Regions from separate parts of the Corynebacterium amycolatum genome, predicted to be linked through region 1. Evidence: predicted binding sites of a transcription regulator. Region 1 holds the regulator's gene; the other holds the start of a gene.
The links. The regulator LexA, encoded in region 1, represses DNA repair genes until DNA is damaged. The targets are predictions, from matches to a motif close to CGAACANNTGTTCG.

Region 1 (7,626 bases):
GGTCGTGTAGCTGATGGCGTGGCGATTCGTCTCTACAGCGAGGAGGAATTTCTCTCTCGCCCCGAGTTTACGGATCCGGAGATTCTGCGCACCAATCTCGCTTCGGTTGTACTGCAAATGATTTCGTTGCGGCTTGGCGCGATTGAGGCCTTCCCCTTTGTCCAGCCACCAGAGCACAAGGCAGTGCGCGATGGCATTAACCTGCTCACAGAGCTTCAGGCTATTACCACCACGTCGGCGTCTGGGAGAGGCCGTGAATCTGACTCCGGCGCCAGTGCCGACGCCCCCGAGCTGACGGACATCGGCCGACAGATTGCCCGTATACCTGTCGACCCGCGCCTTGCCCGCATGCTGGTCGAAGGGTACGAAAACACCACTCTTGGGGCTGTGACCGTCATTGTCGCCGCGTTGTCTTTGCAGGATGTTCGCGAACGTCCGCTGGAGTTCCAAGCTCAGGCAGATCAGCTACATGCCCGTTTTAAGGACACCACCAGCGACTTCAACTCCCTGCTGAAGCTCTGGGAATACCTGGAGGAAAAGCGCCGCGAGCTTAGCGGTAACCAGTTCCGCAAGATGTGCAAACGCGAGTACCTCCACTATCTGCGCGTTCGCGAGTGGCAGGACTTGGTGCGTCAGCTCCACCAGGCAACGGCTGAGCTGGGCTGGAGTCTTTCGGCCCGCAGCTTAACCAGCGGTGTCGACGATCCCGACGAGGTGGCAAAGTCGCTGTTACCGGGTCTGTTATCGATGATTGGTACGCGCGAGGGCGAGGGCAAGGAATTTACTGGCACCCGAAACACGAAGTTCCTCATTCACCCCTCGTCCGCGCTGGCGAAGAAGCCACCCCGCTGGGTGATGGCTGCGGAGATCGTCGAGACTTCTCGAACTTTCGCTCGAAACGTTGGCACCATTCAGCCTCAATGGGTCGAAAAGGTGGCTCCTCACCTGCTGAAACATCAGTACTCGGAACCGCACTGGTCGGCTAAACGCGGTGCGGCTATGGCTTACCAGAAGTCGACGCTCTACGGCGTGCCCGTAGTCGTTGACCGACTGGTGCCTTATCACCGTGTTGATGCGGATGCCGCACGCTCTATGTTCATCCGCTGCGCACTTGTCGACGGCGAGTGGAACACTCATCATGAGTTCTTCAAGAACAACCAAGACAAGCTGGCCGAAGCTGCGAAGATCGAGGAAAAGCAGCGGTCCCGCGGGATTGTCGTCGACGACGATGTTCTTTACGCGTTCTACGACTCCAAGTTGCCTGCTTCCATTACCACTGCAGCCAATTTTGACCGCTGGTGGAAAAAGACCAAACCCAAGCAGCCGAATCTCCTCGATTTCGATCCGAACAAGCTGCTCAATCCGGATGCCGGCGATATCGATGACAATGCCTTCCCCGAAATGTGGCAGCAGGGCTCCGTCGATTTCTCGCTGTCCTATAAGTTCGAACCGGGAGCTCCTGATGACGGCGTAACCCTTCGCGTCCCGGTTCCTCTCCTGGCGGGTCTGCGTGAAGATGGCTTCGACTGGCAGGTTCCCGGTCTGCGCGCCGAGCTCGCAGAAGCCTATATTCGCACTCTCCCGAAGGCTCTGCGTAAGTCAGTTGTCCCCGCGCCGGATTTCGCACGCCGCGCGCTGGAGACAATGACGCCGTATTCAGGGCGCTTCGTTGATGTTTTCGCCGATGCTTTACGACGGCTCGGAGGCTCCGGCATCAATGGAGCCGATTTTGACCCGTCCAAGCTGCCAGCGCACCTGCGCTTTAACTATGCGGTTATCGACCGACACGGCAATATTGTCGATCAGAGCCGTGATCTCGCCCCCTTGCGCGCTAAGCACGCGGCAACTGTCTCGACTGCCGTTTCGAAGCGTGCAAAGTCTGCAGCCCACGAAGCCGTGAAAAAATGGACTTCGGACAATCTCGGCACTGTGGCAGAGACAGTCAAAAGTACTGTCGACGGTCAATCGGTCACCATGTATCCGACGCTTGTGACCACTAAGGATGGCGTGGCCGTCGAAGTCAAACCAACTAAGGCCCAGGCCGAGGCCACATTGGCAACTACCAACCTGACTATGTTGTTGCGCGAATGCCCCGTCAACGCTGCACAAATGACTAAGGGACTTCCACTTCAGCAACGCGTTGGTGTGGATGCGTGGCCGCATGGCGGCGCAGATGGACTCGTCGAAGACTGCCGCGTCGCAGTAATCCGCGATTGCATGATAGCTGCTGGTGGCCCGGTACGATCCCCCGAAGAATTCAACAAGCTACTTGAACAGGTTCGCTCCGGTGTCGCCTCGGAGGTACGCCAGTTGGTTGTCGGCATTGCACAGGCCATGCCGGCCTATGTCTCGGTGACTAATCAGCTGGATAAGTGGGAAGGCGATGCTATTGACGATATGCGTCGCCAGCTGGAGTTCATGTTCCCCAAGGGAGCGGTGGCCAAGCACGGATGGCAGCACCTGCGTCATTTGCCACGCTATCTACAAGCGATGGAGATTCGCCTTGAGGAAATGAACCGCGATCCCGGCCGTGATGCGGACCGTGAAGATGAGGTTACTGAGGCTCGTGAATATTTAGCTGCGAAACTCGAGCGGCTGCCCAAGGGGCGAGCGCATTCTGCGGAAGTTCGGGATATTCAGTGGCTTATCGAAGAGCTACGCGTCAGCCTCTTTGCCCAGCGTTTGGGAACAGCCCACAGTGTTTCCCTGACCCGAATAAAAAAACGTGTGGATAAGCTGCGCTAAGGCATCTCCGCTTCCTTGCCATGCGCCTGTGGTTTCTTTCCTTTGCGCATGCTGGAGATTTCCTGGATGAAGTCATCCGCCGAAGAAAATGACTTGTAGACGGAAGCGAACCGGAGGTAACCCACCTCATCCAATTCTTTCAATGGTTCAAGGATGGCGAGACCGATATCATTTGAGTCCACCCGAGGCGTGCCTTTCTCGCGGAGGCTCTCCTCCACTTTTTGTGCAAGCTTCTTCAGCTGAGACTCTGATACTTCACGCCCCTGGCACGCACGTCGAACACCCTGGATAACCTTTTCACGGTTGAACTCCTCAGGGATTCCATCCCGTTTAACAACCATCAGCTGCGAGCGTTCAATCGTAGAAAAACGTTTACCGCAATTCAGGCATTCTCTCCGGCGACGAATCCCCATACCGTTATCTATTAACCGTGAGTCCAAGACTCGTGTCTGATCATGGTGACAAAACTGGCAATACACAGCCTCCAGTCTACGTCCAACCCCAACGCCGGAAACCGGAATGATTATTGCGCGGAGTAGGAAGCGTACGTAGACGTAAAGGTGCTTTCGACTGTCTCACTTTCCCCTTGTTCAAAGACCACGCTGCCGAAAACTCCGAAGAAAACACCAAGCCCTAGAGCCCATACCGCCATCAAACGAGTCAGGTTAGTGCCTGAGGATACATCACTACGATTGGACTGCTGCGCCCTGCTAACAGGTAGAGACGGGCGCCCGTAGTTGACCGAGACATGACTAGGCCGCGACCTGTCCCTCCGCATTCGCGCCGATGAAGCCCCATCGCGATTGCGCTGTGCAATACGTGCACGCTGACCGGGCCGAACGATGTGCTGCGTGCAAGACGCACTACGTTCACCCCACACCAACGGGGCTTTCCGTGTCGTCCGAGCAGAGGGCTCGGAAACTTGAGAAAAGTCAATATCAGATGCGCTGCTAACACCTAGTGCGGTTGAAACCGTAGACATCATGTTTTCTCCCTTTCCAACGTTGACTCTCCCACCGTTGCCGGCCTGGAGAGAATAAGAGTTGTACGACCGTTTCCCGACGCTCTGGAGACTATGTCCAAGGGCGGATGCAGAGAATCCGTCTAGACCTTTTCATCAAACGACTGTTCGAGTAACTTGTCATGTTCGATTTATAACACCATGTTCGAACGTTGTCTACTGCTATCCGGTTTTATTTTCGATTTTCGGAACCGCCACGGCCTCCGAGCACGGATTACGCAGACTTTTTCCAAAGAATCCAAGGACGTGCGGTGTTCGATGCTCGACGATTCGAACAGTTTTGAGCTATCATTCATTCGAAAGAGTTTGAGAAGGGATGTTCCATGGCTCAAAAGAAGAAAGCGAACCCTAAAACACTCACCGATCGGCAGCGTCGCATTCTTGATGTCATTTCGGATGCCGTCGTACTTCGCGGATACCCACCGAGCATTCGAGAAATTGGAGATGCCGTGGGCTTGAATTCCACCTCGTCGGTGGCATACCAACTCAAGGAGTTGGAAAAGAAGGGCTTTCTCCGCCGCGACCCACACAAACCCCGTGCGGTAAACGTAAGGGATTCGAAATCCTCAGCTGGCACTTTCACTCCGGTAAAGCCTGGGCCAAAGGCCACTGGCAGCACCCAAACTCCCGAGATACCAGAGGACATGCCAGAGCCAATCTTCGTTCCTATCGTTGGACAGATTGCGGCTGGCAACCCCATTTTGGCGGAACAGCATGTGGAAAGTCATATGGCACTTCCGATGGAGATTACGGGCTCTGGTCAGCTGTACCTACTCAAGGTCGTGGGTGATTCCATGGTTGACGCAGGCATTCTCGACGGAGACTGGGTGGTAGTCCGTTCCCAAGACGTGGTCGAACAGGGCGACTTTGTTGCAGCCCTGTTTGAAGATGAAGCAACAGTCAAGGAATGGCACGAAGACGCTGCTGGCAAGTGGCTAATGCCCCATAATCGCGCATTTGACCCGCTCCCCGCAGAGCACGCCAAGATCCTCGGCAAGATTGTCAGCGTCCTACGCAGTCTCTAATTTCCCACATTTTCGTTGCCCGAAACAGACACAAACGGGCATACTGGAAACAGGTAGTAAAGCTGAGAATTCTTAACAGCTAAGGAGCGGGGAATGTACGCAGAGGAACGCCGCCGGAAGATTGCGTCTTTGACAGCAGTCGAAGGGCGCGTGACGGTCGCTGATCTTGCGGAAGCTTTCGATGTCACAGCAGAGACGATTCGCCGTGACCTAGCTCAGTTGGATGCAGAGGGCGCAGTTCACCGTGTACACGGTGGCGCTGTAGCTACTCGTTCTTTTCAGACTGTTGAGTTTTCAGTTGCCGCTCGAAAGAACGCGCAGAAAGACGCGAAGCTCTCTATTGCCCGCTGTGCTGCCGATTTTCTACCTGACTCTGGTGGTGGAATTTTTCTCGATGCCGGAACTACCACCGAGGCTCTTGCAGAGCTGATGGTCCACTCCCCTGATAACCGCCGTTGGTCGGTTGTCACAAACTCTCTTCCCAACGCCATCACACTCGCAGGATCGAACCGCATTGAGCTTCAACTCCTTGGCGGCCAAGTCCGCGTCATTACTCAGGCGGTTGCTGGCGATACCGCACTCCGTACTCTTGCGGTTATGCGTGCCGATGTCGCTTTCATTGGTTCTAATGCCTTGACAATTGACCACGGTCTTTCTACTGCTGATCCGCAGGAAGCAGCGGTAAAGCGCGCGATGATCACGAATGCGCGCAAGGTCATCGTTATGGCGGACTCGACGAAACTCGGCCGTGACTTCCTTGTCAGTTTTGCGGCATTGGAAGATATCGACGTCGTGATTACAGATTCCTCTGCCCCGGAGCAATTCGTGAACGATCTCAGGGAGCAAGGTGTCGAGGTCGTGGTTGCTTCATGATCCTGACCTTGACTGTAAATCCGTCAATCGATCGACTTGCTCGCCTCGATACGGAGCTCAAGCGAGGTGGAGTGTTCCGCCTACCAATGGCTGAGGACATGGCTGGCGGCAAGGGAATTAATGTGTCCAAGGCGTTGCACTACGCGGGAGAAAAGACGCTCGCGCTCTACCCGGCATCAGACTCCGGAAAATTCACACGTCTGTTGGAAGTCTCTGGCATCCCCCACGAAGCCATCAACACGACTAACGAAGCCCGCGTTAATCTCACACTCGCAGAGCCAGATGGGACGACCACCAAGCTCAATTCCCCTGGCATGACATTGACAAAAGCGCACCGTAGACGTGTCCTGGAGAAGCTTATCCACCATGCTAAACGCGCCACGTGGGTAGTTTTCGCAGGTTCACTGCCCCCTGGCGTCCCCCGGGATTTTTACGTTCAATGCACCGAAGCGGTGTATTCGGTCAACCCGAATATTCGTGTTGCTATGGACACTAGCGACGGCCCACTGACTGAGGTCGTTCGCGCATTTCCGAAGGTGCGGCCTTTTTTGATGAAGCCAAACGCCTACGAACTTGGCCAAATCATTGATCAGGACGGCGAAGAACTTGAGGCCGCTGCAGCCGAAGGGAACTATCTTCCCGTAGCGCAAGCTGCTCGTGCACTGAACGAACTTGGTGTTTCCGAAGTCCTTGCCACTCTCGGCGAGGCAGGGGCGGTACTTTCAGTGAAGTCAGGCGGTTGTTTCGCTGCTACCTCACCCTCGATAGTCGCTCAGTCCACGGTCGGTGCTGGAGACTGTGCTTTGGCCGGCTACGTTATGTCCCGCGAACGCGGTGATAGTCACCAAGATTCACTAACCACCGCCGTGGCTTATGGGGCGGCGGCAACCAGTCTTCCCGGTACGACCATCCCCTATCCAGAACAGGTTCGCCCCGAGGCTGGCCGGTTATGGCAGCTCGACGCTTAGCTTTTCGATGCCTAGATAAGGAACATTAGAAAACCATGTCTTCTTCGGCAGATTCTTCCGCTATTGCATCAGACCTGGCCGATGAGTCGACAGTGTACCTTGACCTAGATGTCGGTCCACAAAAGGAGAAGATCCTTAACTACCTCATCGCTAAAGCCGTAGAGACCGGCCGCGCCACCGACAGCAACGGCATCGTCGCGGCAGCCCTCAAACGCGAAGAGAAGGCCCCGACAGGTCTGCCGGGCGGAATAGCCATCCCCCACTGCCGCCATGAGGACTGGTCGACGCCGACCCTGATGTTTGTCCGCTTAACAAGCGCTACGGAATTCACCACACCAGATGGGCCGGCGGACCTGCTTTTTTTCATTGGTGTCCCAGCCAGCAACAGCGATGTCCACGTCGATATTCTGGCTGCACTCGCAAAAGCACTTCGCGATAAGGGGTTTCGAGCAGCTCTTCGCGGTGCTGAAAGCGATGAAGAGGCCGCCCGGATTATTAGCGAGCACATCACCAAGGCGCCTCGTCGGAAAGCGAAAAAACCTCCGGCGAAGACCAATATTGTCGCCATTACGGCCTGCCCCACGGGCATCGCTCACACTTATTTGGCAGCCGAAGCGCTTACTGGCGCGGCAGAAAGCATGGCTGATGTCACGCTAACTGTAGAGACTCAGGGCTCGGCAGGAACCCAGGAAGCCCCCGCAGAAGCAATTGACCGGGCCGACGTGCTAGTAATCGCAGCCGATATTGGAGTTACGGGGCTTAAGCGCTTCAGCGATAAACCACAGGTCAAAGTGCCAATTCGTAAGGCAGTCAATGAGCCCACTGCGGTTATTGAACAAGCGAAGGCGGTAGCAGAACAATCACGTGTTCGCGCCTACGACCGAAAGGCGCCGCAACCTAAGAATGACCACGACAAAGAGGCCGCTTCGCAAACCGGTAATGCAGGTGCAGGCCCTACATCTGAGAGGGTACGAGCAACTACGAAGGTGGGGGC
Region 2 (7,626 bases), 630 kb from region 1:
TCATCCAGGTGCTTCGGCAGTGGCAACTGAACAATGTAGCCTGTGCACTCCGGGCTTTCGTTCAGCTCGGTGATTACTGCCTCGAGTTCTTCCTGCGTGGTGTCAGCTGAGAGATCACGGCGGATAGAGGCGATACCAATCTGCTCACAGTCGCGATGCTTCATCTTGACGTAAGAGTGGCTGCCTGGATCATCACCAACCAACACGGTGGCCAACCCCGGGGTGTAGCCGGCTTCCTTCAAACGCTCAACGCGCTTTTCCAGGTCTTCAAAGATTTCGTCTCGGTAGAGTTTGCCATCAAGCTTTGTCGCTGCCATGGCATTTATCTTAGGCACAGGAGCGAATAATGCCCAGAAACGCCCTGTAACCGCCCTCGCCTTTGACCCTATTTACCGCCCATAAAGCCCTGTTGACGCCAGACTTCATAAGCAGCCACTGCAGCGGCGTTGGAAAGATTCATGCTGCGACGAGCGGGCAACATGGGAATTCGGATCAATTGCGTAATTCGCGAATCATCGAGCACTGACTGTTCCAACCCGGTTGGCTCCGGGCCAAAGAGCAGTACATCGGTGTTCGTGTACTCAATGTCTGTGTGCCAAGTGTCAGCGTGTGCGGTAAAGGCAAAGATGCGGCACCCTTGGCTGGCAAAGGTCTCCAACGCTTGATCGATGGAATCGTGAATACGCACATCGGCCAGGTCATGGTAATCCAGCCCGGCGCGACGCAGATTCTTGTCATCGAAGTTGAACCCCAGTGGCTTGGCCAGATGCAACATAGCTCCAGATCCCGCACACATGCGGATAGCGTTTCCGGTGTTCGGCGGGATGACAGGCCGGTCAAAAAGCACGTGGCAGGTGTGGCTCTTAATCCAGTCTGTGGAGTTGGTTGGCTCGGCGTTCGTCGGCTCGGTCGTGGCGCTATTCATTTCTTCTGTCAGTTCTTTTCCGCTGCTTCTATTACTGATCGTTGTTAGTTTCTACTGCCGTTGACGCGCTGGGCACCGCATCACACACGCCGTACTCGGCGAAAAACGCGATGATGGTCTCACCGATGAGCGCTCGGCTCCTCGGCTTCGAGAACTTATGGCCCTCTCCCTCAACCACCAGAAAATCAGTGGGCACACCATAGGCATCCATGGCGTTGCGCATCTGACCGGACTCTCGCGGAGGCACGTTGGTATCCCACTCGCCGTGGATGAATAGGGTTGGAGCCTTCATTTCCTCCGCACGGTGCAGTGGCGAGATATCGCGCAGAAGCTCAGCATCCTGGTACGGGTAGCCGTATCGAGGGAACGCGGCCTGCGCCAACCAGGGTTCTGTGGATTGGTAGTAGGTTTCAAAACTTGTCATTCCGCAGGCATCGACGATGGCAGCAAACTGATCCGGGTACCACGCCGAGGCCAACAGCGACATGAAGCCACCGTAGGATCGCCCACCCAGGGCAATGCGTTCTGGGTCCGCCAACCCGGCATCAACGAGGAAGGCACGCGCCGCTGCGATATCCGCAATAGCGGCAAAGCGTCCATAGCGGTCGCCCGCGTGCTCGAATGACCTACCGGACCCCGAGGAACCGCGCACATTAGGTGTGAACACCACGAAGCCCGCCTCCACAATGCTGGCTAGAACATCGTGGTGAATGGGTTTCGCCTGCAGTTCTGGGCCGCCGTGGATATGGATGAAAGCCGGCGGTAGTGCGTTTTCGGAAACGTCATTAGAACTATTGCGCACCGACTCTGGAAGGTAGAGCCAGCCAGAGAGTTCCAGCCCATCGCGGGAAACAAAGTAGACCAGTTCTGGGGCCGGCATGGTCTCCAGATTCTTCTCTTCCAGAGCCAAAATCCGTTCGGTGCGTTCCATATCCAATGGCTCAATGACACCACCGATATTGCGCAGAATCTCCACCGTTGGCGCAAGGCCTGGCCCTTCTACTGTCAGGGAGATCAGCTCACCGTCTCCGGAGATTGACAGCTCGCGCGCAACCATGCCCGGCAATTCCACGTTGCGGCGCACCATCACCCGCATGTCGTCAGTCTGCGGGTGAAAGCCAAGGGTTAGCACCTCGAGCGTGCTGACCCCACCGCTATTCCACAGCACAGCCGCAGTGGAGGAATCCTCACTAATGACGAATTCTTCGACGTCTTGATCCGGATTGCCAATGAACTCCTCGACATCGACTTCGATGCCGATCTTCATATCCAAAATCTCCGCTGCGGTCGATTCCGCTGTACGCGGCTCCGTGGTGCTGATACCACTATCGGGAGTAATACCCAGGCGCAGGATGCGACGCTGTTCCGCGCCATGATCTGAGAGCACGAATGCGGTCAGCTTCTCCTGCCCCGTATGCGCCAATAAGACACCGGCATCCGTGGTGGAGCCAGGATCGGATGGCAACAGCGGCTGCCACTGCTGCCCCGGCCCGACTAGTAGTAGCTCCCGGTGGCCTCGCGGACCCACCCGCACGAGGCCAAACCCACTTTCAGCCGCTACCAGCTGGCTGTCGGTGCGTCTATCAATGACCTCATACTTTGAGTTTGTCGGGTTGACCAAACGTGCATAGTTAATGCCCTGGGCATCGACCGCGTTCATCGCCAGGAGATTGTTATCCCATTCCACCAGTGTGGCGCGCATATCCGCATCCATGCGCAGGGGGCGGGCACCATCGACCTCCGGATCGGTGGATACCAGCCAGGTCTGCAGTCGCTCCGTACCGTACGGAGAGACCTCGCAGGCAATCCACTTTCCATCCGGGGAGTGCAGCACTCTGGTAACCGGGCCTTCCACCGGCAGTTTCACGGGGCGCTCCTCCCCTAGCCCCTCCGGAGTAATCTCCTGCTGTACCGCACGCGGGTAGCCGCTATCGCGGACAATAAAGGCGATTGCACTCCCATCCGGTGCTAACGAGGATTCATAGGTCTGGCGCATAACAATCCATTCTAATAGTCAGCGAAAATCTCTACTTCGACCTGCCACCACCGGCCGCCCCAGAGCCTCGGACATATCCACCAGACGATCGGCCACGATTGTCACCGCACCAGAGGCTGTCTGCGCGATACCGCGCACCACCATCGCCCGCGAATTCACCGCTACCGGCCGAAAACGATTCCACAGCCCCGGTGTACACAGCACATTCACCAGCCCAGTTTCGTCCTCCATTCCCAAAAATGTCACTCCGCCAGCTGTCCCTGGACGTTGCCTATGTGTCACGACTCCCGCCACTTCTACTCGTGTTCCATCGGGCACTGCTTTCAGTTCCGCCGCAGGCACCACTCCACGTTCCTGCAGGTCTGCCCGCAACGCAGCTACCGGGTACTGCCCCGGGGTCACTCCCGTTGCCATCAAATCGGCAGCTGCCAGCTCAAACTCCGTCATGCCGGGCAACGCCGGTGCGTCAGCAAGCGTGAGCCCCGGCAGCATGCCCTCACTTTCCGTCGCCGCCACGCCCGCCGCCCACAGTGCTTGACGACGGTCAATCCCCAGCGACCCAAGTGCTCCTGCGCGCGCCAGTGCTTCCATGTGCCCAACACCCAGCCGAGCTCTGCGGGCGACATCTGCTGCGTTGACAAATGGCCGCGCTGCGACGATACGTTCCGCCACGCCATTGCCCACACCGGCAATGGCACCGAGCCCCAAACGAATACGACCATCGATGACGCTGGCTTCCACGCCTGAAACTGCGATATCCGGACCATCGCAGCCGATACCGCGCCGGCGGGCATCGGCAATCAACGACTGCGGAGAGTAAAACCCCATGGGCTGAGCACGGAGCAACGCTACACAGAACTCCGCCGGATAGTGGTACTTAAACCAGGCCGAGAAATACACCAAGGAGGCAAACGACTGCGCGTGTGATTCAGGGAAACCGTAGGCGGCAAAGGCCACTATCTTGTTCCACAGTTGTTCCCCAATATCCGCATCAATGCCACTGGTGCGCTCCAGCCCAGCCAGAAAACGGGCATGGAGCGCTTCCATTTTGGCCACTGAGCGCTTCGACCCCATAGCGCGGCGCAGCGAGTCCGCTTCCGCCCCGCTGAAACCCGCCGCATCGACGGCCATTTGCATCAGCTGCTCTTGAAATAGCGGAATGCCCAGTGTCTTCCCGAGAGACTTCTCCAACACCGGATGCTCATAGGTCACCGGTTCGAGTCCATTTCGGCGGCGAATGTAGGGGTGCACGCTACCGCCTTGAATGGGGCCTGGGCGAATGAGTGCCACCTCCACCACCAGATCAAAGAACTCCCTCGGCTTCAGTCGGGGCAAGGTGGCCAGCTGCGCGCGCGATTCCACCTGAAACACGCCCACCGCGTCCGCGCGTGCCAACATCTCGTAAACCTCCGGTTCAGCGACATCTATTTCCCACAGGTTCACTCGGCGCCCGTGCTGTTCATAGACCAAGTCAATGCAATGGTGGATGGCCTCCAGCATTCCGAGGCCAAGCAGGTCGAACTTCACCAGTCCCGCTGCCGCACAGTCATCCTTATCCCACTGCACTACTGAGCGCCCCTCCATGCGTGCCCATTCCACTGGCACGACATCCGCAATCGGCCGATCACAAATCACCATTCCGCCAGAGTGAATGCCTAAATGACGAGGCTGCCCACGAAGCTGCTCTGCCAGTTTCCGCACCGGCTCCGGCGGACACGCTTCTCGGTCTCTGCCCCACGCATCGATAACGCCCGGCGAGTATCGCAACACCCGCGCCGCATCGCGCAATGCGCCGCGCCGCCGGTAGGTAATGACATTGGCCACCTGCGCAGCATTGTCACGACCATACTTTTCATAGACGTATTGGATAACCTCTTCCCTACGACCAGACTCGATGTCTACATCGATATCCGGCGGACCATCCCGTTCTGGCGACAAAAACCTCTCGAACAACAGCCCGGCGCTAATGGGGTCAACATTGGTGATCCCCAGCGCAAAACACACCACCGAGTTAGCGGCCGAACCGCGCCCCTGCGCCAGAATTCCCGCCCGGCGACAGAACTCACAGATGTCGTGCACGATGAGGAAGTAGCCCGGAAAGCCCAGCTCTCGAATCACAGTCAGCTCATGTTCTAACTGCGCCCACGCCCGCGCTTGCACGGAGCCGTCCCCAGCTCCATCGACCGGACCATACCGCCGCCGTGCCCCCGCACGGGTAATTTCCCGCAGCCAGGAGTCCTCATCGTGGCCCTCTGGCACTTCCCAGCGAGGCAACTCAGGCGCAATGAGGTCAAGCGTAAAAGCACACTCACCTGCAATGTCCTGTGTTGACTGCAGCACCTGCGCCCCCAGATACCGTGTTGCCGCCGCTAGCTCCTCCCACGAACGCAACCAAGCTCCGCCTGCCGGCTCCAGTCGTGACTCGAACCCGTCTAAGTCCTCTCTCACAGCAAGAGCCTGTTTAGCCCCCGCCAACCGGCTTGTCGCAGGCGAAGCCGACGTCGCAGCAGAGGAAACCACCTCCCGCAGGCCATACTTCACAGCTGCGGCTGAAATAGCTTCCGCGTCATCGGCCGCCTGCGCGGTGGGGCTCACGCGGTGTTCGAGTGCCACATTCTCCGCACCGAAGGCCGCAATAAGTTCTTCCAGGTCGCCGAGCCAGTTAACGTCGGCAAGCACCTGCCAGAAACCACCTGCGGCCTCCCCCAACTTTGGCAGTGGAGGATAGCGGACGACGGACTTCTCCCCCGCAGACATATGCGCATCACACAGCGCGTGACTCAGGCGCCGATAGCCCTCGGGACCCCGCCCCAGCACCGTGAGGGGCCGCTGCGGAAGCCCCAGCTCCGCGCCGATAATTGTGGCAATACCAGCCTCCGCTGCAGCCTCGGCAAAACGAGCGATTCCATAGAAACCATCGCGATCTGTCAGCCCCAACACGTTTAACCCCAAACGCACAGCCTCGGACACCAATTCTTCCGGATCCGATGCGCCATGCAGGAAGGAATAACTCGAACGACAGTGCAATTCCGCCTTAATATCCGCAGGCGTAAATGACATGCCACCTCTGCCACCAGCGCCGCTTTCCGGAGCTTCAAAAGCCCCAACGATGGAATCTGACAGCTGCCCCCGCCAGCCGTTGAAGCTACCATTAGGCTGTAGTTTTCCTGAAAATTTACCCGATAGAATACGCTCAATCCGCGACCAACTCAGTGGTCGACCGGACCGCTCCGACTGCCCGTCCGAGATGTTTTCCATGCCACGAACATTAACCCACACCGCGGACTGAATTCAAACGTATTTTCGACTGCCATCTGCATTAAACGTCACCCCCGGGACGCATCCGTAAGTCACATCTCAGCCACGTTCGACTGTTTAGGCTGAAGTTGAATTTTCAGCACCACCTGGGCAAGTGCTAGCCTTAACCCCAGAATTAAAGACAGCTTGGTCTAGTTCTGCCTTAAAACTTCAGCTAACAAATCCCATTAAATAAGGAGACCCCTCGATGAACCTCAAGCGTTTTTCCGCCGGTGTACTTACTGTCGCGTTCGCCGCAACCGGCCTTACTGCCTGTGGCGGCTCGGATGACGCCATTCGTATCGGCACCACGGATGCCGGCAAGAAGGCCTGGACCGTTTTCGAGCAGAAGGCTTCTGAACAGGGCATTGATCTGGATGTTCAGAACTTCTCCGACTACCAGACTCCGAACCGCGCACTCGATGAGGGCCAGCTCGATGTCAACCTCTTCCAGCACATCAAGTTCCTGGCTGAGTACAACGTCGGCGCTAAGTCGGACCTGACGCCGATTGGCTCGAGCGAGATTGTCCCGCTGGCTCTGTTCTGGAAGGACCACAAGTCAGTTGATGAGCTGAAGAAGGGCACCGAGGTCGTTATCCCGAACGACCCTTCCAACCAGGGGCGCGCTATTAACGTGCTGGCTCAGGCTGGCCTGCTAAAGCTGAAGCAGGATGACCTGCTGACTCCGTCCCCGGCCGACATCGATAAGGAAGCTTCCACAGTCACGGTCCTGCCAGTGGATGCTGCTCAGACCCCGGCCGCTTACGGCGAGGGTAAGCCTGCCATTATTAATAACTCCTTCCTGGACCGCGCCGGTATCGACCCGAACACCGCCATCTTCCAGGATGACCCGAACTCCACGGAGGCAGAGCCGTACATCAACGTCTTTGTCACCAAGGCTGAAAATGCTGACGACCCGAAGTACGCGGAGCTCTCCAAGATCTGGCACTCCAAGGAGGTCCAGGACGCAGTCGCAGAGGACTCCAAGGGCACCTCGGTTCCGGTTGACCGTTCGGCTAAGGAGCTGCAGGACATTTTGGACCGCGTCGAAAAGCAGCAGCGCGAGCAGAACTAAGGCCACTGCCGCTTAAGCACCGCCCACCACCAGGGAACACAGACCAAGGGGCACTGATTCATTCGTGACCAACAAGGGAACGAAGCTCGAATTCCGCGAGCTGAACAAGCAATTCGGCGACGTCACCGCGCTCGCCGACATCAACCTGACCGTTGAACCCGGCGAAATCCTCGGCGTCATCGGTTATTCCGGCGCCGGTAAATCAACGCTCATCCGTATGATTAACGGCCTGGAAAAGCCAACATCAGGGCAGGTTTTGCTGGACGACACCGACATCGTCGGCATCTCCGAGCGCCAGCTACGGGGCCTGCGCCGCAATATCGGCATGATCTT

Region 2: the regulator LexA is predicted to act here: its motif matches at 6,214-6,227, upstream of I6J19_RS00750 (error-prone DNA polymerase).

What each region holds. Positions count from the first base shown of each region.
Region 1 covers NZ_CP069513.1:2,012,978-2,020,603, forward strand. The annotation lists gene hrpA (ATP-dependent RNA helicase HrpA) at 1-2,745, shown strand, start outside; gene nrdR (transcriptional regulator NrdR) at 2,742-3,224, opposite strand; gene lexA (transcriptional repressor LexA) at 4,090-4,791, shown strand; gene I6J19_RS08845 (DeoR/GlpR family DNA-binding transcription regulator) at 4,885-5,664, shown strand; gene I6J19_RS08850 (1-phosphofructokinase family hexose kinase) at 5,661-6,632, shown strand; gene I6J19_RS08855 (PTS fructose transporter subunit IIABC) at 6,668-7,626, shown strand, end outside.
Region 2 covers NZ_CP069513.1:163,437-171,062, forward strand. The annotation lists gene I6J19_RS00735 (bifunctional methylenetetrahydrofolate dehydrogenase/methenyltetrahydrofolate cyclohydrolase) at 1-317, opposite strand, end outside; gene I6J19_RS00740 (tRNA (cytidine(34)-2'-O)-methyltransferase) at 386-925, opposite strand; gene I6J19_RS00745 (alpha/beta hydrolase family protein) at 957-2,921, opposite strand; gene I6J19_RS00750 (error-prone DNA polymerase) at 2,940-6,179, opposite strand; gene I6J19_RS00755 (MetQ/NlpA family ABC transporter substrate-binding protein) at 6,427-7,293, shown strand; gene I6J19_RS00760 (methionine ABC transporter ATP-binding protein) at 7,358-7,626, shown strand, end outside.